DNA from 3 places in the Luteibacter sahnii genome. Region 1 is predicted to be linked to each of the others. Evidence: predicted binding sites of a transcription regulator. Region 1 holds the regulator's gene; each other region holds the start of a gene.

Region 1 (7,564 bases):
ACGAACAGGGTCCGGATGCCGTGATCCTGTCGACGCGCCGTCTCGACGACGGCATCGAGATCATCGCCGCGCTCGATTACGACGAGGCCCTCGTGCGCGAAGCGGGCTTCGCACACGACGCGCCGGCCGCCAAGGCCACGGTGGCGCCGGTGCAGGACGACCGTGCCGCGCAGCGCGCCGCGCGCATCGACCAGGCCCGCGCCGCCACGGCCGCCGCCGTCGAGCGAGCGGCCCGGGCTGACGCAGCCGTGCATTCGAATGCCCCCCAGCGTCACGCCAGCGCCGCCCTGGCCGAGAGCGTCGCCGACGTGGTGCGTGCCGCCACCGCCTCCCCGGGCAACGACGCCGCGGTGAACGGCATGCGCGCGGAGATCAACGACCTGCGCGAAATGCTCCAGGTGCAGCTCTCGGCGCTCTCGTGGAACCACATGGAGCGCGAGCAGCCGCTGCGCGCCCGCGTGCTGCGCGAACTGACCCGCCTGGGCATCGACGCCGACGTGGCTCGCGCGCTGTGCGCCGAACTGCCGTCGGCCATGACCTCCGACCAGGCGCGCTACCTGCCGTTGGGACTCATTTCGCGCAACGTGCGCATCACCGGTCGCAATTTCGACACCGTCGGCGGCGGCATCACCGCGCTGGTGGGCACCACCGGCGTGGGCAAGACCACCACTATCGCCAAGCTCGCCGCCCGCGCGGTGCTTCGCCATGGCGCCGCGAACGTGGCGCTGATCAGCACCGACCAGTATCGCGTCGGTGCCGGCGCCCAGCTGGAGCGTTACGGGCGCCTGCTCGGCGTGCGCGTGTTCAATGCCCACGACGCCACCAGCCTGCGCAACGTGCTGTTGCAGCTGCGCGGCCGCCATACGGTGCTGGTGGATACCGCCGGCCTGGCCGGTAACGATCCGAAGCTGCAGGAGCAGTTCGACACGCTCCGTGCCATGGCCGACCTGCGGGTCTGCCTGGTGCTGGCCGCCAACATGCAGTCGCAGGCGATCGATGGCGCCATCCGTGCCTATGCGCCGTTGGCGCCGCAGAGCGCGATCCTCACCAAGCTCGACGAGGCGCCGCTCATCGGCGGCGCCATCTCGGCCGTGATCCGCCACCGCCTGCCGCTGGACTACACCACCGACGGCCAGCGCGTGCCGGAGGACATCGCCTCGGCCGATGCGCGCAAGCTGGTGCTGCTGGCCGCCCAGCGGGTCAAGCAGCGCAACGACGAGCCCGATCACGCCATACTTGCCGAGCGTTTCGGCCTGTCCGCTTCCGTGCCGGTCTGACCGAGCGAGGCACTTCCATGAACATCGCTACCGCCCACACCTCCTTTTCTCCGGCAGTGACTTCCTCCATGAACACACACGTCGAAAACACCCAGGCCGCCGGACTCGAGTGGCTGTCCGACCGCCGTCCCACGCGCAGCATCGCGATCGCGGGCGGCAAGGGTGGCGTGGGCAAGACGACGGTGGCGGTCAACCTCGGCATGGCCCTGGCCATGGGCGGGCGCGACGTGCTGCTGCTGGATGCCGACCTGGGCATGGCCAACATCGACGTGCTCCTCGGCCTGCAGCCGGTGCGCCATCTGGGCCACATGCTCGAGGGTGCGTGCCGCATCGAAGACCTGGTGCTCGACGCCGCGCACGGCCTGAAGGTGATCCCGGCCACGTCGGGCACCCGCCGCATGGCCCAACTGCCGAACATCGAACATGCCGCGGTCATCCGGGCCTTCGACGAATACCCGCTGGCCCCCGAATACCTCATCGTGGACACCGCCGCCGGTATCTCGGACAGCGTGTCGATGTTCGCCGCGGCCTCGGACGAGGTGGTGGTCGTGGTGTGCGACGAGCCGGCCTCGCTCACCGACGCCTACGCGCTGATCAAGGTGCTCTCGCGCGAGTTCGCCGTGAACCGTTTCCGCATCGTGGCCAACATGGTCCGCCATGCGCAGGAGGGCCGGGCCCTCTTCGAAAAGCTTTCCCGCGTGACCAGTCGCTTTCTCGAGGTGTCCCTCGATTTCATGGGCATGGTTCCGCACGACGAATACCTGCGCCAGGCCATCCGTCGGCAGGCGGCGGTGGTCGACGCGTGGCCGAGCAGCCGGTCGGCGGTCGGATTCAAGAATCTGGCCAGGTCGGTCGATACATGGGGTGAACCCGAGCCCCGCGTGCAGGGACGGATCGGCTTCTTCGCCGACCGTGCCCATCTGGGAGGAGGGTTGCCGTTGTGAGCGTAGCGAGCGAATACCTTGAAATCACTCGGGTTCCGGCGGATCAACTGGTCAAGACCCATGCGCCGCTGGTGCGCCGGATCGCCTATCACCTGATGGGCCGGCTGCCGCCGAGCGTGGATGCGAACGACCTCATGCAGGCCGGGATGATCGGGCTGCTCGAGGCCGCGAGGAATTATTCCCCGACTCGCGCGGCCAGCTTCGAGACCTATGCGGGCATCCGCATACGGGGCGCGATGCTGGACGAACTGCGCAAGACGGACTGGACCCCGCGCTCCGTCCACCGGAAGTTGCGCGAGGTGGCGGAGGTGACGAGGCAGATTGAAAACGAGACGGGTGGCGACGCCGACGACGCGGAAGTGATGAAGCGCCTGGGCATCGACGCCATGGAGTACAACCAGATCCTGGCCGACGCGGCGAGCGCGCGTTTGCTGAGCCTGACGGCGCCCGAGGGCGACGAGGGCGCGGCGATCGACGTGGCCGATCCGGACGCCACCGGGCCCGACGGACTGTTCGAGCAGGACGGCATGCGCGAGGCGCTGGCCCAGTCCATCGACGGACTGCCCGAGCGCGAGAAGCTGGTGATGTCGCTGTACTACGATGACGAGCTCAACCTGAAGGAAATCGGTGCGGTGCTGGGAGTGAGCGAATCGCGCGTGTGCCAGATCCATGGCCAGGCGCTCATTCGGCTCCGCGCTCGCATGTCAGGCTGGAAAGACAAACCCTGACGGCATTCCGGTGCCGTCGCCGGTCAAAGAAAAACGCGCAGTAGGCGGAGAGACGTTTTGGACAAGAACATGAAAATCCTGGTGGTGGACGACTTTTCCACCATGCGGCGCATCGTCAGGAACCTGCTGGTGGAGCTGGGCTTCACCAACACGCTGATCCAGGAGGCCGAAGACGGCAATGCCGCGCTCGCGCTCCTGCGCTCGCAGTCGTTCGACCTGGTGGTGACCGACTGGAACATGCCCAACATGACGGGCATCGACCTGCTCCGCGCCATCCGCGCCGACGCCAATCTCAAGGCGATGCCGGTGCTGATGGTCACGGCGGAAAACAACCGCGACCAGATCATCGCCGCGGCGCAGAGCGGCGTGAACGGCTACGTGGTCAAGCCGTTCACGGCGGTCACGCTCAAGGAAAAACTCGACAAGATTTTCGAACGTCTCGCCGCGGCGGCGGGCTGAGGAGCAGGCATGAACACGACGATTTCCGCTGGCCAGGACGTGGCCCCCGAACTGCGCGAGCTGCTCGACGCCGACGACGCCACCGCCTTCGAACAGGCGCTGGACCGCCTGATCCGTAGCCGTGAACAGCACATTTTCCTCGCCCTGGGCCACCTCGCCCGCGACCTGCACGAGTCCGCCCGCCGGCTCGCCGCCGACATCTCGCACGATGGTAACCCGGGCAACATGGGCGACGCGCGCAAGCACCTGCGCGACGTGCTCGAGATGAGCTCGCAGGCGGCCCATCGCACGCTCGACTTCAGCGAGCGACTCCGCCCGCAGGCACAGTCGCTCGCCCGCGACGCCGACGAGGTGCTCGTGCTCGACCCGGCCGATGCGTCGTTCGCCTCCAGCGCCCGTGCGCTCGCCGTTCGCGTGGGCGACTTCGCGCAGAACTGCGACATCGGCCTGGGCGAGATGGTCGAGGCGCAGTCCTGGCAGGATCTCTCCGGCCAGCGCGTGGCCCGTGTCGAAGCCTTCATGGCCAAGGTCGAATCCTCGCTCGTCGAACTGGTGCGCCTGACCGGCTCGCTCGCCGGGGGCACCGCGCCGGCCGCGGAAAAAGTCAGCCAGGACGAAGTGGATCGCCTGCTCAGCGAATTCGGCTTCTGAGCGGCACGATGAGCGTGGAGCTGGACAACGAGCTGCTCAACGTCTTCCTGATCGAGGCGCGCGAACTGCTCGAGACCCTGGGCGAACAGCTCGTGGACCTCGAGGCCTCGCCGGGCGACGTCGACCTTCTGAACGCGGTGTTCCGTGCGTTCCATACCGTCAAGGGCGGTGCGGGCTTCCTCGGCCTGCACCCGATGGTGGAGCTGTGCCACCGCGCCGAAGACCTGCTCAACGAAGCCCGCAACGGCGCGATCGTGCTCAACGCGGGCTTCATGGACGCGTTGCTGGAGTCGCTCGACCTGCTCAACGACATGATGCGCGCCGCCGACGGCGGCGTGCCGATCGAGCCGGCCTCGCGTTCGCTGCTCGATCGCCTGCTGATCCCCGGCCGCGCCGCGTCCGCCCCGCCGGTGGCGCTGGCGACGCCGGTGTCCGCGCCGGTGGCGGCCGCGCCGGCGTCGCGGCCGCACGATCCCATCGAAGACGAATTCGAAGCCATGCTCGATGCCGCGCGCGCCGAGCAGGCGCCGGCGGCGGCCCCGTCGGGCACCATCAGTGACGACGAATTCGAAGCGTTGCTCGATTCGCTCTACGGTACCGGTGCGCCCGGCGCGGAGTCCGAGGCAACGGCGACACCGGCACCGGCACCCGCCCCCGTCGTCGCGGCGGCCGATCCGAACGTCATCAGCGACGACGAATTCGAAGCGTTGCTTGATTCCCTGCACGGCACCGCCGCACCGGGCGCGCATGCCGTCCCGCCGCCGCCAGCCCCCGCGCCCGTCGTCGCACCGGCGTCGGCCCCCGTCCCGACGCCTGCCGTCGTGGCCGCGCCCGCGCCGGGTCCGGTCGCGGAGACGCCGGCCCGCGGCGGCGAAAAACGCCAGGCGTCGGGGACCGACACCACCGTACGCGTCGACACTCACCGCCTCGACAACCTCGTCGACGCGGCGGGCGAGCTGGTGCTGGTGCGCAACCGCCTCACCAACCTCGCCCCGCGCGGCTCCAACGATCCGATGGAACGTGCCATCGGCGAGCTGGAGCGCGTGGCCGAAGACCTCCAGAACGCCGTGCTGCGCATGCGCATGCAGCCGGTCGGCAAGCTGTTTTCCCGTTTTCCGCGCATCGTCCGCGACCTGGCCCGTCAGCTCGGCAAAGAGATCGAACTGGTCACCGAGGGCGAAGACACCGACATCGATCGCACCGTGGTGGAGGCCCTGGCCGACCCGCTGGTGCATCTGCTGCGCAACGCCGTCGACCATGGCATCGAGATGCCCGAGGCACGCCAGGGCGAGGGCAAGCCCCGTCAGGGCACCGTACGCCTCGCCGCGGGCCAGTATGGCGACCGCATCGTCATCACGGTCACCGACGACGGCAAGGGCATGGACCCGGAAGTGCTCCGCCGCAAGGCCGTCGAAAAGGGCCTGATGGACGCCGAGCAGGCCGCGCGGCTGGACGAGCGCGAGTGCTACGAGATCGTCTTCCGCCCGGGCTTCTCCACGGCCAGCCAGGTGTCCGACATCTCCGGTCGCGGCGTCGGCATGGACGTGGTCAAGACCAAGATCGTCGAACTCGGCGGCACGCTGTCGATCGACTCGCGCGTCGGCCACGGCAGCACGGTACGCCTGTCGGTGCCGCTCACGCTGGCGATCCTTCGCGTGCTCATGGTGCGCGTCGGCCATCGCCTGCTCTCGCTGCCGATGTCCAACGTGGCCGAAGTGTTCGAACTGGCCGACGGCCAGGTGCAGCGCCTGGACGGCCGCGTCGTCGCCAATCACCGCAACCGCGCCTTGCCGCTGGCCGATCTCGGCCGCTGGGCGGGCGTGGCGGGGAAGGGCGGTCACGTGGTGGTGGTGCAGATCGGTCACCAGACGCTGGGCTGCCTGGTCGACGAGGTGCTCGGCCGCGAAGACGTCATGGCCAAGCCGCTCGGACCCTTCCTCAAGGACGTGCCCGGCGTGGCCGGCGCGACCATCACGGGCGACGGGCGCATCTCGCTCGTGCTCGACCTGGCCGGATTGGCCGACGATGCCGGGCAGGTGCTGCCCACGCTGAGGATGGCTGTCTGACATGGATGTCGTGAGTCTCGTCGGCACGATCCTGGCCTTCGTGGTCATCATCGTGGGAACCATCCTCAAGGGCTCCAGTCTCGACGCCCTGTGGAATCCCGCCGCCTTCGTGATCGTGTTCCTCGGCACCTTCGCCGCCCTGCTCGTGCAGACGCCCGGCCCCGTGCTCAAGCGCGCGTGGTCCATGCTGCCGTGGGTGTACAACCCGCCCGACATCGAGTCGGAAGACCTCGTCACGCGCATCGTGGGATGGAGCGAGATCTCCCGACGCACCGGGCTCCTCGGGCTGGAGCCCGCGATCGAGCGCGAGACCGACCCGTTCATCCGCAAGGGGCTGCAACTGCTGGTCGACGGCACCGAGCCCGACGCGATGCGTTCGGTGCTCGAGGTGGAGGTCTACGCCCGCGAGCACACCGATCTTGAGGCGGCCAAGGTCTTCGAGAATGCCGGCACCTATTCGCCAACCATGGGCATCATCGGTGCCGTGATGGGGCTGATGGCGGTCATGCAGAACCTCGCCGATCCCAGCAAGCTCGGCCACGGCATCGCCGCCGCCTTCGTCGCGACCATCTACGGCATCGGCCTGGCCAACCTGCTGGCGTTGCCGATGTCCTCGCGCCTGAAGGGCCTGGCCCGCAAGCGCTCGCAGATGCGCGAGATGCTCGTCGAAGGCCTGGTCTCGATTGCCCAGGGCGACAACCCGCGCCACATCGAGAGCAAGCTGCAGGGGTTCCTCTCGTGAAGCGACGCCACCACGAAGAACACGTCAACCACGAGCGCTGGGCGATCCCCTACGGCGACCTCATCACGTTGCTGCTGGCGCTTTTCGTGGTGATGTACGCGGTGTCGGCCGTGAACGAAACCAAGTTCAAGGTGATGGCGCAGTCCATCAACGAGGCGTTCAACGGCACGGGCAAGGTGATCGACCCGGTCAGTCAGTCGTCGCCCGCCACCCAGGTGCCGCTGCCGAATCAATCGCGCTCGCCCACGGCGTCGCCCATCGCGAAGATCGACGTGCCCATCCCGCCGCGCAATCTGCCGCTGCCGGGTCACGAGGGGGCCGCCACCGAACACCAGGACGGCACCAAGCGGCAGACCGCGACCGCCAACGACGCCGATGCGGCGGCCGGCAAGACCGAACAGAACAGCCTCAGTCAGATTTCCGACGAAGTGCAGCGGGCGATGAAGCCGCTGATCGACAAGAGCCTCGTGAGCGTGCGCCAGACGCAGGACTGGCTCGAGATCGAGGTCCGCACCGACATCCTTTTCCCCGTGGGCGTCGCCAGGCTGCAACCCCAGGCCGAAGACGTGCTGCGCAAGCTCGCCGGTATCCTCGCCCCCTTCCCGAATGCGATGCGGATCGAGGGCTACACCGACAACACGCCCATCGCCACGTCGACGTTTCCCTCCAACTGGGAACTGTCGGCCGCCCGCGCCGC
Region 2 (7,564 bases), on a different contig from region 1:
TCGAAGTGCGTTTCGCCCGTGCCGTGGCGTTCAACACCGTATCGATCGTCGAGCCGCGCGGCGCCGACGACTACGGTGCGGACAGTCGGATCACGTCCTACGCGGTCGAGGTGGAGCGCGGCGGACGCTGGGTCGCGATCGCCTCCGGCGGCACGCCGCCGCGCGCCTTCACGTTCCTCGAGATCGCACGCGTCGAGGCCGCCCGGGTGCGCCTGACCCTCACCGGGCGGCAGCCCGGCATCACCGAACTGGGTCTCTACGACGAGCCCCGCGGCTGACGGGCGTCATGCACCAACCTTGGCGTTTTCGCCACGCACCCCCATCTAGGGTCGTCAGGCAGCGACCTCGGGAGGTGCCCCATGGCGACCGGATGGGCGGGTGATACCGCCGTACAGGACCAGATCGACGCGACCGTGGACGATGCGGTCAAGCGCGCGCGTAGCCGCATGGCCAAGGGCCCCAGTCTCGAGCGGTGCGAAGAGTGCGAGCGGCCCATCCCCGAGGCCCGCCGGAAGGCCGTGCCCGGCGTGCGCCTGTGCGTGAGCTGCCAGGAAGCCGCCGACCGGGAGGATGCCTCGTTCGCCGGCTACAACCGCCGTGGCAGCAAGGACAGTCAACTGCGCTGAGTACAATGGGGGCCTTTACCGCATCGGACGCCCCATGCTCGAACACCTGATCCTCGCCCGCCATGGCCAGACCGAATGGAACGTGGCCGGCCGCGCGCAGGGCCGGGCGGACAGCCCGCTCACCGAGGCGGGCCTGGCCCAGGCCCGTTCCCTGGGCCGCACGCTGGCCGACCTGGGCGTCACCCACATCGTCGCCTCGCCGTTGCCGCGCGCGCTGCATACCGCCCGGATCGCGGCGGAGATCGCCGGGTGCGCGGTCAGCACCGACGATCGCCTCGTCGAGCGCTCGTTCGGCACGCTCGAGGGCCGCTTCGTGGCCGAAGCGATGGCGGACGATCCGCGCTGGATGGCCGTGCTGCGCGCCACCGATCCGTCCGTCGCGGCCGACGGGGGCGAAACGTTGCACGACGTGGCCGCGCGCATGCTGCCCGCACTCGAGGACGCCCGCGCCCTGCCGCACCGTTGTGTCGCCGTACTCACCCACGGCCAGAGCATCAGCGCCACCCTGGCCGCCCTCGGCGGCCAGGACGCGGCCCGCTACCGCCACGGCAACTGTGGCTACACGCCGCTGTCGTTGCGCGACGGGCGCCTCGTCTTCGACCGCTGGAACCTCGCCGTGGCCGACCTTGCCGACGCCTGAGCGCCGCCTGTCATCATTCGGAAATAATTGATTTCCAAGGATGTTTGCTAAAGCATCCGCGGGCACGGCCGATACCGGGGCGGTACCCCGGCCCGCCCAGACCCCGCCATCATGCCGATCAACGTCCACCGAGAGTCGCCGATCGACCAGGCCCTGGCCGGCACGTCGCTGACGGCGGTTTTCCAGCCGGTCATGCACATCGATTCGGGCCAGATCGTGGCCCATGAGGGGCTGATCCGTTCGGCGCTGCCGCCGTTCGACCTCACCCCGCCGGACCTGCTCGACCTAGCCCGTGCGCGGGGCCGGCTCGGTGCCTTCGAACTCGCCGCCGCGCGCTGCATCGCCCATCGGTTCGTCGCCCTGGGCCTGCCGGGTCGCCTGCTCGTCAACCTCAGCTCCTACGCCATCGTGCAGGAGGGCGTGCGGGCCGAGGACGTGATCGAGGCACTCTCGGTACCGGGGTTCGACATCGGCCGCGTCACCATCGAGATCACCGAACGCGACATCGTCGACAACGCCGCACGGCTCGCCCACGCCCTCGGCTACCTGCGTGCGCGGGGTGTCCGCGTGGCCCTGGACGACTTCGGCAACGGCCATTCGAACTTCGAGATGTGGAACGAGGTGCACCCGGAGATCGTCAAGATCGACCGCTACCTCATCAACGGCCTGGCGCAGAGCGCCGAGCGGCTGGCCATCGTCCGCGCCTTGTGCTCGGTCGCGGAAACGCTCGGTGCCGAGCTGGTCGGCGAAGGCGTGGAATCCGAGGCCGACCTGCGCATGCTGCGCGAACTGGGCATCCCCTATGCCCAGGGCTTTCTCATCGCGCGACCCACCGCGGAGTCGTTGCGCGAGGTGCCGCCCGACGTCGTGGCGGCGCTGTCGCCGCGTCACGTGCCGGTGCCGCCGCGGCCGCGCGGCCCGGTCTCCGCCCGTCCGTTCACCGCGGGGCACATGCTGATCGAGGCCCCCGCGGTGGGCCCGGCGCAGACCAACGACGACGTGGTGGACCTGTTCGCCGCCGAGCCGCGCCTGCACGCGGTGGCCGTGGTCGACGGCGGCGCTCCCGTGGGCATCGTCAACCGCCGCGTGTTCACCGAGCGCATGGCGCAACCCTTCGCCCGCGAACTCTTCGGGCGCAAGCCGTGCACGACCTTCATGCACACCCATCCGTTGTTGTGCGACGAAGACATGCCGTTGCAGAGCATGGCGGACATCCTGCGTGGCGAAGACCAGCGCTACCTCGCCGACGGTTTCATCATCACCTCCAAGGGCTGCTACCTCGGGCTGGGCACCGGCGAAGCGCTGGTGCGACGGGTGACCGAGATCCGCGTCGAGGCCGCGCGCTACGCCAATCCGCTGACCTTCCTGCCGGGCAACCTGCCGGTCACCGAGCACATCCAGCGCCTGCTCCAGGCACGAGGCCCCTTCGCGGCCGCGTACTTCGACCTCGACAACTTCAAGCCCTTCAACGACCAGTACGGTTACTTCCGCGGCGACGAGATGATCCGACTGCTCGCCAGCACGCTCACCGGCGACCTGCGGCACGACGACGATTTCGTCGGCCACATCGGCGGCGACGATTTCCTGGTGATGTTCCAGGGCGGCGACTGGGCCGCGCGCTGCGATGAGATGCGCCTGCGTTTCAACGCCATGGCCGGCAATCTCTTCGACGAGACCGACCGTACGCGCGGCGGCATCGAGAGTGACGATCGCCACGGGCACCGGCGGTTTTTTCCGATCACCACGGTGGCGGTGGGCGTGGCCTGTTTCATCGACGCGTTTCCCGCCGACGCCGAAAGCGTGGCCAGCCTCGCCGCCTCGGCCAAACGGGTGGCGAAGCACACCGGCACCGGCCTGCACGTGGTGCAGTATCGCGCCGAACCGTTGCCCACGGCTTCGTGACATGTTGAAGTCATTGATAATAAATTAAATTACGTGTTCACCGGGGCTAAAGACGCGTTCCGCGCGGCCGACACGCGAGGCATCCCCCACCCCTCGTGAGTGCGTCATGCGACTTCCCTGGTTTTCGCTTCCGACCCTGACCCTTCGCGCCCGCCTCCTCTACCGCCTTGGCGGCACCATCCTCCTGCTGCTCATCCTGTGGATCGTCGGCGGCGTGCAGTTGCGCACCGCCAACGATCGCCTCCAGTCCGTCGTCGGCGGCACGCTCGCGCCGGTGGCCGATGTCGGCCACATCCAGAACGACTACAACGACCTGCTCGATGCGCTCGTGCATGCCACGCTGACCCGTTTGCCTTCGTCGGTGGACGACGCGGTCACCGCGATCGGCAGCGACCGGCACGACATCGAGCGCCAGTGGAAGGCGCTCGAAGCCAGCGACCTGGGCCAGTCGCAGACGAAGCTCGTGGCGCTCGCCGCCGAGCACCGGCGCGCCGCCGACAAGGCGGTGGACGATGTGCTCGCGTTGCTCAAGGCCGAGCAGTTCGACCTTGCGCAACTGCAGCTGTCGAACGACGTGCAGTCCGCGGTGGGGCCGCTCAAGAGCGACTTCTCCAACCTCTTCGCGCTCGCCCTCGACGGCGGCAAGGCCCAAGCCGATGCGCAGCGCGCCGACATCCGGCGCGGGGGTGTGTTCTCCGCGGCGCTGCTGGCACTGGCGATCGCCGTCGCCAGCGCGATGGACCTGGCCATCATCCGTTCGCTCGGCCGTCGCCTGCGCCAGGCGGCGGACGTCGCCGCGGCCATCGCCGGCGGCAGCCTCGGTCAGCGTGTCGACGTGGGCCAGCGCGACGAGATCGGCGCCCTGCTGGCCTCGCTGGCGGACATGGATGCCCAACTCGGCAACGTGGTGACCCAGGTGCGCGACCGGGCCGATCACGTCGCGCAGGCGGCCACCGGCATCGCGCGGGGCAACGATGCACTCAACGAGCGCACGCGCACGCAGACGGTGCACCTGCGCCACACCTCGGCGTCGATGGACGACATGGCGCAGGCCGTGTCGGGCGGCCTCGATCATGCGAGCGCGGCACACGTCGCGGTGCGCGAGGCGCGCGCGATGACCGACGAAGGCCACCGCGTGGCGATGGACGCCATCGGCAACATGCGCGAGATCCAGCGCACCAGCGAACGCATGACCGACGTGCTCGACCTGGTCGACCAGGTGGCCTTCCAGACCAACCTGCTCGCGCTCAACGCGGCGGTGGAGGCGGCCCGTGCCGGCGACCACGGCCGCGGCTTCGCGGTGGTGGCCCATGAAGTGCGCGAGCTGGCGCAACGCTGCGGCGCGGCCACCCGCGACATCCGCCAGCTGATCGAGGCGGGCGATGCCGCGGTGCAGGCCGGCGTGTCGTCGGTGGATCGTGCCGGCGCGGCGCTGACCGGCATCGGCGAACGCGTGACCGCGCTCGCCGAGCGGATGGAGGCGGTGATGGAGGCCACGCGTAGCCAGAACGACGGCATCGCACGCGTGAACGGCGCGATCCAGGGCATGGACCTGACCACGCGCGAGAACGCCGACCTCGTGGCGCAGGCCGCCGCGGCGAGCCGGGCGATGCGCGAGAGCGCCGAGCGGCTCCGCCAGGACGTCGCCTACTTCGTGCTCGAGCCGGCGCGCGCGGCCTGACGGCTAGTCGTCGAAGCCGTTCTCGCCGATCGCTTCGACGAGGTAATCCACGAACGACGCGATGCGCGCGGAGATGGCCGTGTTGCGGTAATACACCGCGTGGATCGGTTGCCGGAACTCGACGTTCTGCCGGGCCAGTACCTCGACCAGCCGGCCGTCGCCGCGATCGGCGCGGCTCATGAAATCGGAGAGGGCGACGATGCCGTTGCCCTCCAGCGCGAGCTGGCGCAGGGTTTCGCCGCTCGATGCGCCGATGGTCGGCCGGATGTGCAGCCGCTGGCGCTGCGGTCCTGCCAGGGGCCAGTCGTTGAGGGAGTCCGGCTCGGTGAAACCGAGCAGGGTGTGCCGGGAGAGGTCGGCGACCGTGCGCGGCGTGCCGTGCCGCGCGAGGTACGCGGGGCTGGCGAGGCAGCGCACGCGGCTACTGCCGATGGGGCGCGCGTGCAGGGTGGAGTCCTTCAGCCGGCCGATCCGCAGCGCCACGTCGGTGCGTCGTTCGAGCAGGTCGATGTAGCCCTCGCTGTTGTGCAGTTCGAGGTCCACCTCGGGAAAGCGCTCGCGATAGCCCGCGATGAGCGGCACCACGACGTGCAGCATGAACGGCGACGCGGCGTCCACGCGCAGGCGGCCGGCGGGCCGGTGCTGCCGGGTGATCATCTGTTCTTCGGCGCGCTCCACCGCCGCGACGATCTCGCGCGCCCGTTCGAGGAAGGCCTGGCCTTCCGCGGTGAGTTCGAGCCGTCGCGTGGTACGGCGAAGCAGGGTGGTTTTCAGCTTCTGTTCGAGGCGTCCCAGCATGCGGCTGGCGGCTGAGACCGTCTGGTCGAGCTGTTGCGCGGCGCTGGTGATCGAGCCGGTGTCGACCACGGCGATGAAGTTCTGGATCTCGTCGAGGGTGATGTTCATCGGCAGCCTGGCCTACGCCGGCACGCGGCGCGTTCGGATGCCACGATAGCGGCGGCCCGTCGCCTCACAGTCCCAGCGCCGCGCGCAGGCCGTCGACGTAGGAGCGGCTGGCGCGCACCAGCGTGCCGTCGTGCAGGCGCACCATGCAGTCGCGATTGGACAGCGCCTCCAGCTCGGCCACGCGATCCAGGCGCACGATGGTGGAGCGATGGATGCGCACGAACCGGCGCCCGTCGAGCGCCTGTTCGATCTGTTGCATCGTCTGTCGCACGAGGTGGGTCTTCGCACCCACGTGCAGCCCCACGTAATCGCCGCTGGCTTCGATCCACTCGACGTCGTCGACGCGCACCACGACGTCGCGATGCCCGATACGCGCGGTGAAGCACCTCACGGGTGCGGCCTGGGCCGCGTCGACGACCGGTGCGCCGCCCAGGCGCATCCGCACCCGTGCGAGCGCTTCCTCGAAGCGGCCGTCGTCGATCGGCTTGAGCAGGTAGTCCACGGCGGCGGCTTCGAACGCGCGCAGCGCGTACTGGTCGTAGGCGGTGAGCATCACCGCCAGCGGCCGGCTTGCCGGTGGCAGGCGGTCGAGCAGGTCGAAGCCGCTGATGCCGGGCATGCGCACGTCGAGAAACGCCACGTCGACGGGCGTGTCCCGCAGCAGGGCAAGCGCGCTCTCGCCATCGCCGCACTCCCGCACCCATGCGATGTCGGCGTGGCGTGCCAGGCGCAGGCAGACGCCGCGACGCGAGAGCGGTTCGTCGTCGACCACGAGCACGCGCATCACACGGTTTCCCGCGGGGCGGCGGCCTGGAACGGCATCACGATCTCGACCCGGCAGCCCCCTTGGGCGGCAAGGTCGAGATCCACGTGCTGCCGATCGCCATAGAGCCGCGACAGGCGTTCGCGCACGTTGGCTAGGCCGATGGCCTGGCCAACGCCGCGTGGCTCAGTCGGCGGGCCGTCGTTGGTCACGACGATGCGCAGCCGCTCGCCGTCACGCGACACCTGCACGCCCAGCCGTCCCGGCTCGCGCAGGCGTGCGATGCCGTGGCGGATGGCGTTTTCCACCAGCGGCTGGATCAGCAGGCTGGGCACGCGGGCGCGCAGCACGTCCGGCCCCGCCTTCACGTCGAGGCCCAGACGATCGCCCAGCCGCACTTTCTCGATATCGAGGTAGAGCTGCGTGGTCGCCAGTTCGTCCGCGAGGCTCACCTCGTGGAGGTGGCCGCTCTCCAGGGTGGCGCGCAGCAGGTCGCCGAGGGTGGAGAGCATGCGCGTGGCGTCGTCGTTGCGGCGTTCGGTCACCAGCGCCGAGATCGCGTTGAGCGTGTTGAAGAGGAAGTGCGGATGCATCTGGTAGCGCAGGGCGCGCAGCTCGGCGTCGCGGGCCAGCCCTTCGGCCTCGCGCACGCGCTCGCGCGCCGCCCGCAGTTCGTGCGCGTGGGCGACCACCGCGTGGATCGCGCAGAAGGCGATCAGCGCCAGCCAGCAGCCGTCGAGCCCGCTGAGGTTGCGTGCCCAGGTGAAGTTCGGCGTTCGCCCCCAATGCATCGACAGCACCTGGGCCAGCACGTTGTTGACGATCGAGCACGCGTAGGTCGCCGCGAGCATGACGGCGACGAGCGCCCACGCGGGGACCTTGCGCCACAGGTGCCGTTGCACGATGGCGATGGGCACGCTCCAGGCGAGGTACGTCAGCGCGAACAGCACCCGGAACGCCGCGGCATGGTCGTCGGCGAGCTCCGGCAGGCCCATGATCGCCATGCACAGCACGATGGGCGATCCGGCCAGGACGATCATCCACAC
Region 3 (7,564 bases), on a different contig from region 1:
CCGTTTGTGTTCGCCCAGCGAGATGCCGCAATGCTGCAGCACGAACTCGCGCAGGAAGGTGAATTCGGCCTCACCGAGGTTCGGGCCCTGGCCGCCCGCCGCGGCGGCATCGCCGGTGTCGACGAGCGCATTCATCGATCAGAACTCCTTCCACACGGCCGTATCGGCCGATTCGGTGGGACGCGAGGCACGCGGAGCCGGCGTCGGGGCGGTGTCGCGCACCGAGGCGAACACGGTTTCCATCTCGACCTGCGTGGCGTCCTTGCGCGGCGGACGCGCGGCGGCCGCTTCGCCGGTGACGTGGAAGAACGACACCTGGCGGCTGAGCTCCGTGGCCTGCTCGTGCATGGCGCGGGCGGCGGCGGCGGACTGTTCGACCAGCGCAGCGTTCTGCTGGGTCATTTCGTCCATCTGCAGCACCGCATGGTTGACCTGGTCGATGCCGGCGGACTGCTCGGAGCTGGCCGCGGCGATCTCGGCGACGATGTCCGTCACCTTCTTCACGCTGTCGACGATCTCGGCCAGGGCCTTGCCCGACTGGTCGACCAGCGAGGAGCCGGCCTTGACCTTGTTGGCGCTGTCGTTGATGAGGCCCTTGATCTCCTTGGCGGCGTTCGCCGAACGCTGGGCAAGGTTGCGCACCTCGGTGGCGACGACGGCGAAACCGCGGCCCTGTTCACCGGCACGGGCGGCTTCCACCGCGGCGTTGAGGGCGAGCAGGTTGGTCTGGAACGCGATCTCGTCGATCAGGCTGACGATGTCGGAGATCTTCTTCGAGGAGGCGTTGATCTCGCGCATGGCGACGACCGTCTGGGCCACCACCTCGCCGCCCTTCTCCGCCTGCTCGCGGGCACCGCGGGCAAGCTGGTTGGCGTGGCTGGCGTTCTCGGCGTTCTGCTTCACGGTGGAGGTCATTTCCTCCATCGACGAGGCGGTTTCTTCCAGGCTCGAGGCCTGTTCCTGGGTGCGCTGCGAGAGGTCGTCGTTGCCGCGCGAGATCTGCTGCGCGGCGGTGCTGACCGAGCTGGAGCCGTGGCGCACTTCGGTGACGATGTCGGCCAGACGCTCGTCCATCGCCTTGAACGCGGCCTGGAGTTGGCCGAGTTCGTCGTTGCGGGTGACCTTGATGTCATGGCCGAGCTTGCCGCCGGCGATCTCGTGGGCGACGTTCACCGTCTGCGCCAGCGTGTTGATGATCGAACGCACCACCATGATCGCGATGATGAGGCAGATCGCGAGGCCGATCGCCAGCGAGGCGATCGCCACGGCGCGGATGACTTTGTACTGCGAGGATTCCTTGGCGAAGATCGCCTCGGCTTCCTTGCGCTTGGCCTCGATGAGGTTGGTCAGCTGCGACTGGCGGTCCATCAGCAACGGCCGCACCTGCAGTTCGAGCACGTCGTTGGCGCCCTGGTCGCCTTCCTTGAGCGCGTCGAGCATGTCCTTCTTGGCATCGTTGTAATCGGCGTTGGTCGCTTCCCACTTGGCGTACAGCTTCTTGATGTCGTCGGACATCGGCACCTTGTGGAATTCGGCCTTGGCCGCGTCGAGGTCGGCCTGGTACTTATCGAATTCGGCGATCTTCTGCTTGACCTGGTCGGGATTGCCGACCTTGGCCGCGGCTTCGCCCAGGACGATGAACGAGAGCAGCGACTGGGTATTGACCCGGCTCAGCATTTCGGAGGGAACCATCTCCTCCTCGTAGATCTGGCGCATGCCTTCGTTCTGGAAGTACATCGCGCCCAGTCCCAGCGCCGCGCCGCCGAACAGCATCAGCGTGAGCAAGCCGAGAACGCCGTAGAGGCGGCCCCGGACGGACAAGGCAGGAATCTTAAGGCTGAACTTCTTCATCACGGTTCCAATCGTCAAAGTGCGGCTAGGGCGATCCGGGCTCGATGTGTCCGGCGGGGCCCCTTCCCCGCCGATAGCCCATGCTCAGGCGACAGCTTTCGTTTCCTGGGCCGCCAGGGCGGCGTCCAGCATCTGCGCGTCCTGCGGTTGCAGAAGACGATCCACGTCCAGGAGCAGCACCATGCGCTCACCGACCGAGGTCAGTCCCTTGAGGTATTCGGTATCCACGGTGGTGCCCATGTCGGGCACCGGGCGCACGCCGTCGGGTGCGACTTCCACCACGTCGGAGACGGCGTCCACCACCACGCCGAACTGACGGCCGGCCACCATCACGATGACGCATACGGTGGTGGCGGTGTATTCCTCGCGGGCCAGGCCAAAGCGCAGGCGCAGGTCCAGCACCGGCACGATGGCGCCGCGCAGGTTGAGCACGCCCAGCACGTAGGGCGGCGCCTGGGGGATGCGGGTGACCGCCGTCCAACCGCGAATTTCGCGGACGGCGAGGATGTCGACGCCGTATTCCTCGTTGCCGAGGTTCACGGAGAGGTACTGGGCGGCCTCGGCGGTCGCGGCGTTGCTGGCTGGCTGGTTCATGTCGTTTCCACGGCGGGTCGGATCGGGCGGTGGCTCCCTTGAAAAGGGTATCGGCCATGTCCGTGGAGACTTGAGGGGCGTCTTGCCGGAAACGAGCGGCATGCGCCGGACACGACATCGCCGGTGCGACCGGCGATCCCCTGGTCAGGGAAGGCCGAACGCACCGGCGATGGGGACGAACTCAGGCGGCCTTGCGGCGAGCCTGGAGGCGGACCAGTCCGGCGATGTCGGTGATCAGCGCGACCGAGCCATCGGCGAGGATGGTGGCGCCGGAGATACCCACCACCCGGCGATAGTTGGCTTCCAGCGACTTGACCACGGCCTGCTGCTGGCCGATCAGCTCGTCGGCGAACAGGCCGATGCGCGTGCCCTCCCCTTCGACGACGATGACGATGCCGTCCTGGATCGCACGGCGCTCGCCTTCGCAACCGAAGACGTCGAAGAGGCGGACGATGGGCAGCCATTCGTCGCGGAAGCGAAACAGCTCGCCGCCGCCGACCACGCTGCGCACGGCATCGGCCTTGACCTGCACCGATTCGACGATGGAGACCAGCGGCACGATGTAGGTTTCGCTGCCCACGGCGGCCGTGAGGCCGTCGATGATGGCCAGCGTGAGCGGCAGCGTGATGGTAAAGGTGGTGCCCTTGCCGTAGACGCTGCGGATGCTCACCGTGCCGCCCAGGTCCATCACGTTGCGGCGGACCACGTCCATGCCCACGCCGCGGCCGGAAAGGTCGGTGGTGGCGGCCGCGGTGGAGAACCCGGCCTCGAAGATGAGCTCGGCCACGGCGTCGTCGGACATACCCTCGCCCGAGGCGATGATGCCGCGCTGGATCGCCTTGGCCACGATCGCGTCGCGGTTCAGGCCCGCGCCGTCGTCGCCCACCTCCACCACGATGGAGCCGCCGCGGTGGAAGGCCTCCATGCGCAGGGTGCCCGTGTCGGACTTGCCCGCCGCCGTGCGCTTGGCCGGCCCTTCCAGCCCGTGGTCGATGGCGTTGCGCACGAGGTGGACCAGCGGATCGCCGATCTTCTCGAGCACGGTCTTGTCCAGTTCGGTGGTCTCGCCACGCAGGTCGAGCACCACCTTCTTGTCGAGCTTCTGCGCCAGATCGCGCACCAGGCGGGGGAAGCGGTTGAACACCGTGCTGATCGGCAGCATGCGGATGCTCATCACGCTTTCCTGCAGTTCGCGCGTATGGCGGCCCAGCTGGGCCAGCCCATGCCGGAACATCTCCAGTTGGGAGGCGTCCACGCCGTCGTCGAACTGGGTAAGCATGGCCTGGGTGATGACGAGTTCACCGACCAGGTTGATCAGCATGTCGATCTTTTCGATGCCAACGCGAACCGAACTGGCCTCGCTGCTGGTGGCCACCTCACGCACGGCGCGCGGCGCGGCCGATGCCGCGACGGGAGCGACCGGTGCGGGCGCAGCCGTCGGCGCGGCTGCGACGCGGGGGGTGACGGCGAGGTCGCAGTCGCCGTCCACCCAGTCGAACACGCCCTCGACCGCGGCACGCTTGGCGCCCGCGTCGAGACGAAGGGTATACGCCAGGTACGACGCCGTCGGATCCATGTCCGCCAGCGCGGGCAGCTTCGACGCATCCACCATGGTGGTGAGCGGGCCGAGCGCCTCGAGTTCGCGGAACATGCGCGCCGGATCGTTACCGGTCTTGAGCAGGTAATCGAACGGGCGGAACGCGATATCCCAGCCCTCGACCGCCTCGGCGGGCGCCGCGGCCTTCGCCGCCACCGGCGCAGCCGTGCCACCACTGACCATGGCCGACAGCTCGGCCAGCAGGGCCTGGCTCTCGGCCGTGGCGCCCGGCTGGCCCGCCATCTGCAGGGACAGCATGTCGCGAATGATGTCGCCCGAACGCAGCAGCAGCTCCACCACGGCCTTTTCCATCGGGCGACGGCCGCTGCGGACCTCGTCCATCAGGTTTTCGGCCACGTGGGTGAACGCCGCGACGTCGTTGAAGCCGAACGTGGCCGCACCGCCCTTGATCGAATGGGCGGCACGGAACACGACGTTGATCAGCTCAGGGTCTTCCGCCCCTTCGTCCAACGCGAGGAGCGCCTGCTCCATGGCGTCGAGGCCGTCGAGGCTCTCTTCGTGGAACGCCTTGTGGAATTGCGCCAGATCGACTTTGGACATGGGGAGAAACCTGGGTGACCGGAACGAACGGAGGGAAGTGGATCAGCCGAGCACGCGGGCCACGGTGGCCAGCAACTGGTCGGGGTCGAACGGCTTGACGAGCCAACCGGTGGCACCGGCCGCCTTGCCTTCCATTTTCTTTTCCGGATTCGACTCGGTGGTGAGCATGAGGATGGGCACGCCGCTGTAACCGGCCATCGTGCGCATCTCGCGGACCATCGAGATGCCGTCCATCACCGGCATGTTCACGTCGGCCAGCACCAGGTCGAACTTGTGCACGCCCGCCTGGTCGAGCGCCGCGCGGCCGTTGTCGGCCTCTTCGACGTCGTGACCGGCGCCACGCAGGGTGAAAGCGACCATGCTGCGCATGGAAGCCGAATCGTCTACCGCGAGAATCTTAGCCATCGGTGCACCTTCAGTTCGTGCCGGCGCGCGCCGGCAATTCAATCAGTTCGTTAAGGCCCAGCACGGCGACACCGCGATGGAGGGAGTCGCTCGCGCCGCTCCAGCTTACCGTCAGACCGGCCGCGCGTGCGTCGCGCGAGAACGCGGCCAGCACTTGCAGCCCGGCGGCGTCGATCTGGTTGACGGCCGAGCCGTCCAGCGCCACCGGCTTGCCTGCGGACAGCGCGGACAGCAGGGCGTCGCGCAGCGCCGGCGCCGCGCCGATCCGCAGATCGGCGTCCAGCGCCAGGGCACCCGTGTTTTTGGAGGATTTGCCGGCCATCGTCCTTACCCGTTTGCCTCCGGGCCCACTGCCCGGGGAGGCGTTCGGAGGACTTATCGGCCCTGGCCGAAAAAGCTTTAGGCCTTCGGCGGCAGGATCAGCATGGCGTCACCGTAGGAAAAGAAGCGATAACGCTGCAGCACGGCGTAGCGATAGGCGTCGAGAATGGCGTCCTTCCCGGCCAGCGCCGAGACCAGCATCAGCAGGGTCGACTGCGGCAGGTGGAAGTTGGTGATCAGGGCGTCGATGCTGGTGATGCGATAGCCGGGAAAGATGAAGATCTGCGTCTCGCCGGCGAAGGGACGCATCACGCCCTCCACCGTGGCGCTCTCCAGCGCGCGCACCACCGTGGTGCCTACCGCGACCACCCGGCCGCCGGCCTCACGGGTGGCGCGGATCTTCTCCACCAGCGCCGCCCCGACATTGAGCCATTCACGATGCATCACGTGGTCGCGCACGTCGTCCGCGCGCATCGGCTGGAAGGTGCCCGCGCCCACGTGCAGGGTGACGTAGCCAAAATCGACGCCCTTGTCGCGCAACGCCGCCAGCAGCTCGTCATCGAAGTGCAGGCCCGCCGTGGGGGCGGCGACGGCACCGGGCTCCCGGGCGAACACCGTCTGGTAGCGTTCCAGGTCGTCGGCCCCCGCCTGGCGTTCGATGTAGGGCGGCAGCGGCATCTCGCCCAAACGGGAAAGCACGCGCTCGAGCGGTTCGTCGCCCTCGAAACGCAGCTTGAAAAACTCGCCGTCGCGGCCGAGCACGGTGATCAGGCTGCCGTCGGCCAGCAGGATGCGACCGCCCTCCTTCGGCTTCTTGCTCACCCCGAGCTGGGCCCGGGCCTCGTGCGCGCCGGTGACCCGCTCGATCAGAATCTCTACCGCGCCACCCGACTCCTTATGGCCATGGAGGCGGGCCGGCAGCACCCGGGTGTCGTTGAACACCAGCAGGTCACCGGGGTTGAGCAGGCCGGTCAGTTCGTGGAACCGTCGATTGGTCTTGGTCCGGGCCGCCGCGTCGAGGACCAGCAGCCGGCTTCCGGAGCGGCGCGCGAGCGGCGCCTGGGCGATGAGCTCGGGGGGCAGGTCGAAGTCGAAGTCGGATTTTTTCACGGAGAGCAGGGCCGGTGTCGCGGGGAAGCGGCGATTATCGCCCAATCGACCCGGCCCTTGCCGTCGCGCGGCGTCACCCTCCGCGGCGGCGTCGACGCCACGCCCAGCCCAGGCTGCCCAGCACGAGCAGGGCCAGGCCCAGCTCCGCCGGCCACCAGCGCTTGACGAAGTGCTTCACCGCCCGCACCCGCTCCGCCCGCTGGAGCGCGCGTGCCCGATCGAAGTCGGGCGCTTCGCAGGTGGCACCGAAATCCCAGGCCCACAGCACGTACGGCCCCTGCTTCACGTAACGCGCGTAATAGGCCTTGATCCGGCGCTGCCGCTCGTTGAGCGGTTTGCCGACCTCACCGTCCTCCGCTTCGTCATGATCCGGCGGGCCCTCGCGCATCCAGGACGCGGCCGTGCACAAGGTGGCCGCGAAGGCCTGCGAGCGCGGCGGCAGCAGGTCGGCGGCGGACGCGGCCTTGTCGGCGGCGATGTAGCGGTAATGCAGGCGGATGTCCGGCTGCGCGGCGCTGGCGTTGAAGCGCTGGCGCTCGCCTTCGGTGACGAGGTCGCCTTGCAGGCTCTGGGCGGTCTGGCCGCTGCCGAACTGATACGCGCCATCGACATCGGCGAAATCCGGCCCCTGCTCGTAGCCGAGCAAGGCCATGCCCTGCTCCCGGGCGATCGTCGCCGCGGCGTAGCGTGCCTCGGCCTTGCCGATCGCCGTCCAGGCGTGATCGCCGTCGTGCAGCGCCTCGGCGTAACGGCGTGCGGTGGCGCGAAGGTCGACCTCGGCGTAGCGCTTGTCGACGCCTTCGGGGAAATACCCATAGGCATCATCGAACCGGCCCATGCGCATGAGCCGGCGGGCGAGCAGCCAGCGCAGACGATCGTCGAAGCCAGGCAGGCCCGGGCTACTCACGTCCTTGGACGTGGCCGGGGGTGACGTCGGCGGCACGTGCGCATCGACGAACGCCTTCAGTTCATCGACGGTCAGCACGCGCTCGGCGATGTAGCGCGCGTCGTTGCCGTAACCGATGCCACTGAGGTCGTCGTCGTACACGTTGCCATCACCGCCCACCGCGAGCGCGGCGTCGCGCATGTGACTCAGCGCTTCCACGTATTCGCCGCGGGCCAGCG

The links. Region 1 encodes FliA, which starts transcription of late flagellar genes. Its sites were predicted from a motif close to TAAAGTTTNNCNNNCNNNGGCCGATAA; they were not measured.
Region 2: the regulator FliA is predicted to act here: its motif matches at 3,216-3,242, upstream of PI246_RS15975 (methyl-accepting chemotaxis protein).
Region 3: the regulator FliA is predicted to act here: its motif matches at 2,493-2,519, upstream of PI246_RS07090 (chemotaxis protein CheW).

The regions. Positions count from the first base shown of each region.
Region 1 is NZ_JAQLOK010000001.1:491,637-499,200, forward strand. It holds gene flhF (flagellar biosynthesis protein FlhF) at 1-1,277, shown strand, start outside; gene PI246_RS02355 (nucleotide-binding protein) at 1,346-2,221, shown strand; gene PI246_RS02360 (RNA polymerase sigma factor FliA) at 2,218-2,949, shown strand; gene cheY (chemotaxis response regulator CheY) at 3,007-3,408, shown strand; gene PI246_RS02370 (protein phosphatase CheZ) at 3,418-4,059, shown strand; gene PI246_RS02375 (chemotaxis protein CheA) at 4,068-6,125, shown strand; gene PI246_RS02380 (flagellar motor protein) at 6,127-6,867, shown strand; gene motD (flagellar motor protein MotD) at 6,864-7,564, shown strand, end outside.
Region 2 is NZ_JAQLOK010000007.1:106,641-114,204, forward strand. It holds gene PI246_RS15955 (alpha-L-fucosidase) at 1-278, shown strand, start outside; gene PI246_RS15960 (DksA/TraR family C4-type zinc finger protein) at 360-626, shown strand; gene PI246_RS15965 (histidine phosphatase family protein) at 661-1,266, shown strand; gene PI246_RS15970 (GGDEF domain-containing protein) at 1,378-3,168, shown strand; gene PI246_RS15975 (methyl-accepting chemotaxis protein) at 3,275-4,849, shown strand; gene PI246_RS15980 (LysR substrate-binding domain-containing protein) at 4,853-5,755, opposite strand; gene PI246_RS15985 (LytR/AlgR family response regulator transcription factor) at 5,820-6,539, opposite strand; gene PI246_RS15990 (sensor histidine kinase) at 6,539-7,564, opposite strand, start outside.
Region 3 is NZ_JAQLOK010000002.1:385,758-393,321, forward strand. It holds gene PI246_RS07080 (CheR family methyltransferase) at 1-135, opposite strand, end outside; gene PI246_RS07085 (methyl-accepting chemotaxis protein) at 139-1,851, opposite strand; gene PI246_RS07090 (chemotaxis protein CheW) at 1,936-2,445, opposite strand; gene PI246_RS07095 (chemotaxis protein CheA) at 2,627-4,603, opposite strand; gene PI246_RS07100 (response regulator) at 4,646-5,008, opposite strand; gene PI246_RS07105 (STAS domain-containing protein) at 5,019-5,330, opposite strand; gene queA (tRNA preQ1(34) S-adenosylmethionine ribosyltransferase-isomerase QueA) at 5,408-6,439, opposite strand; gene PI246_RS07115 (hypothetical protein) at 6,513-7,564, opposite strand, start outside.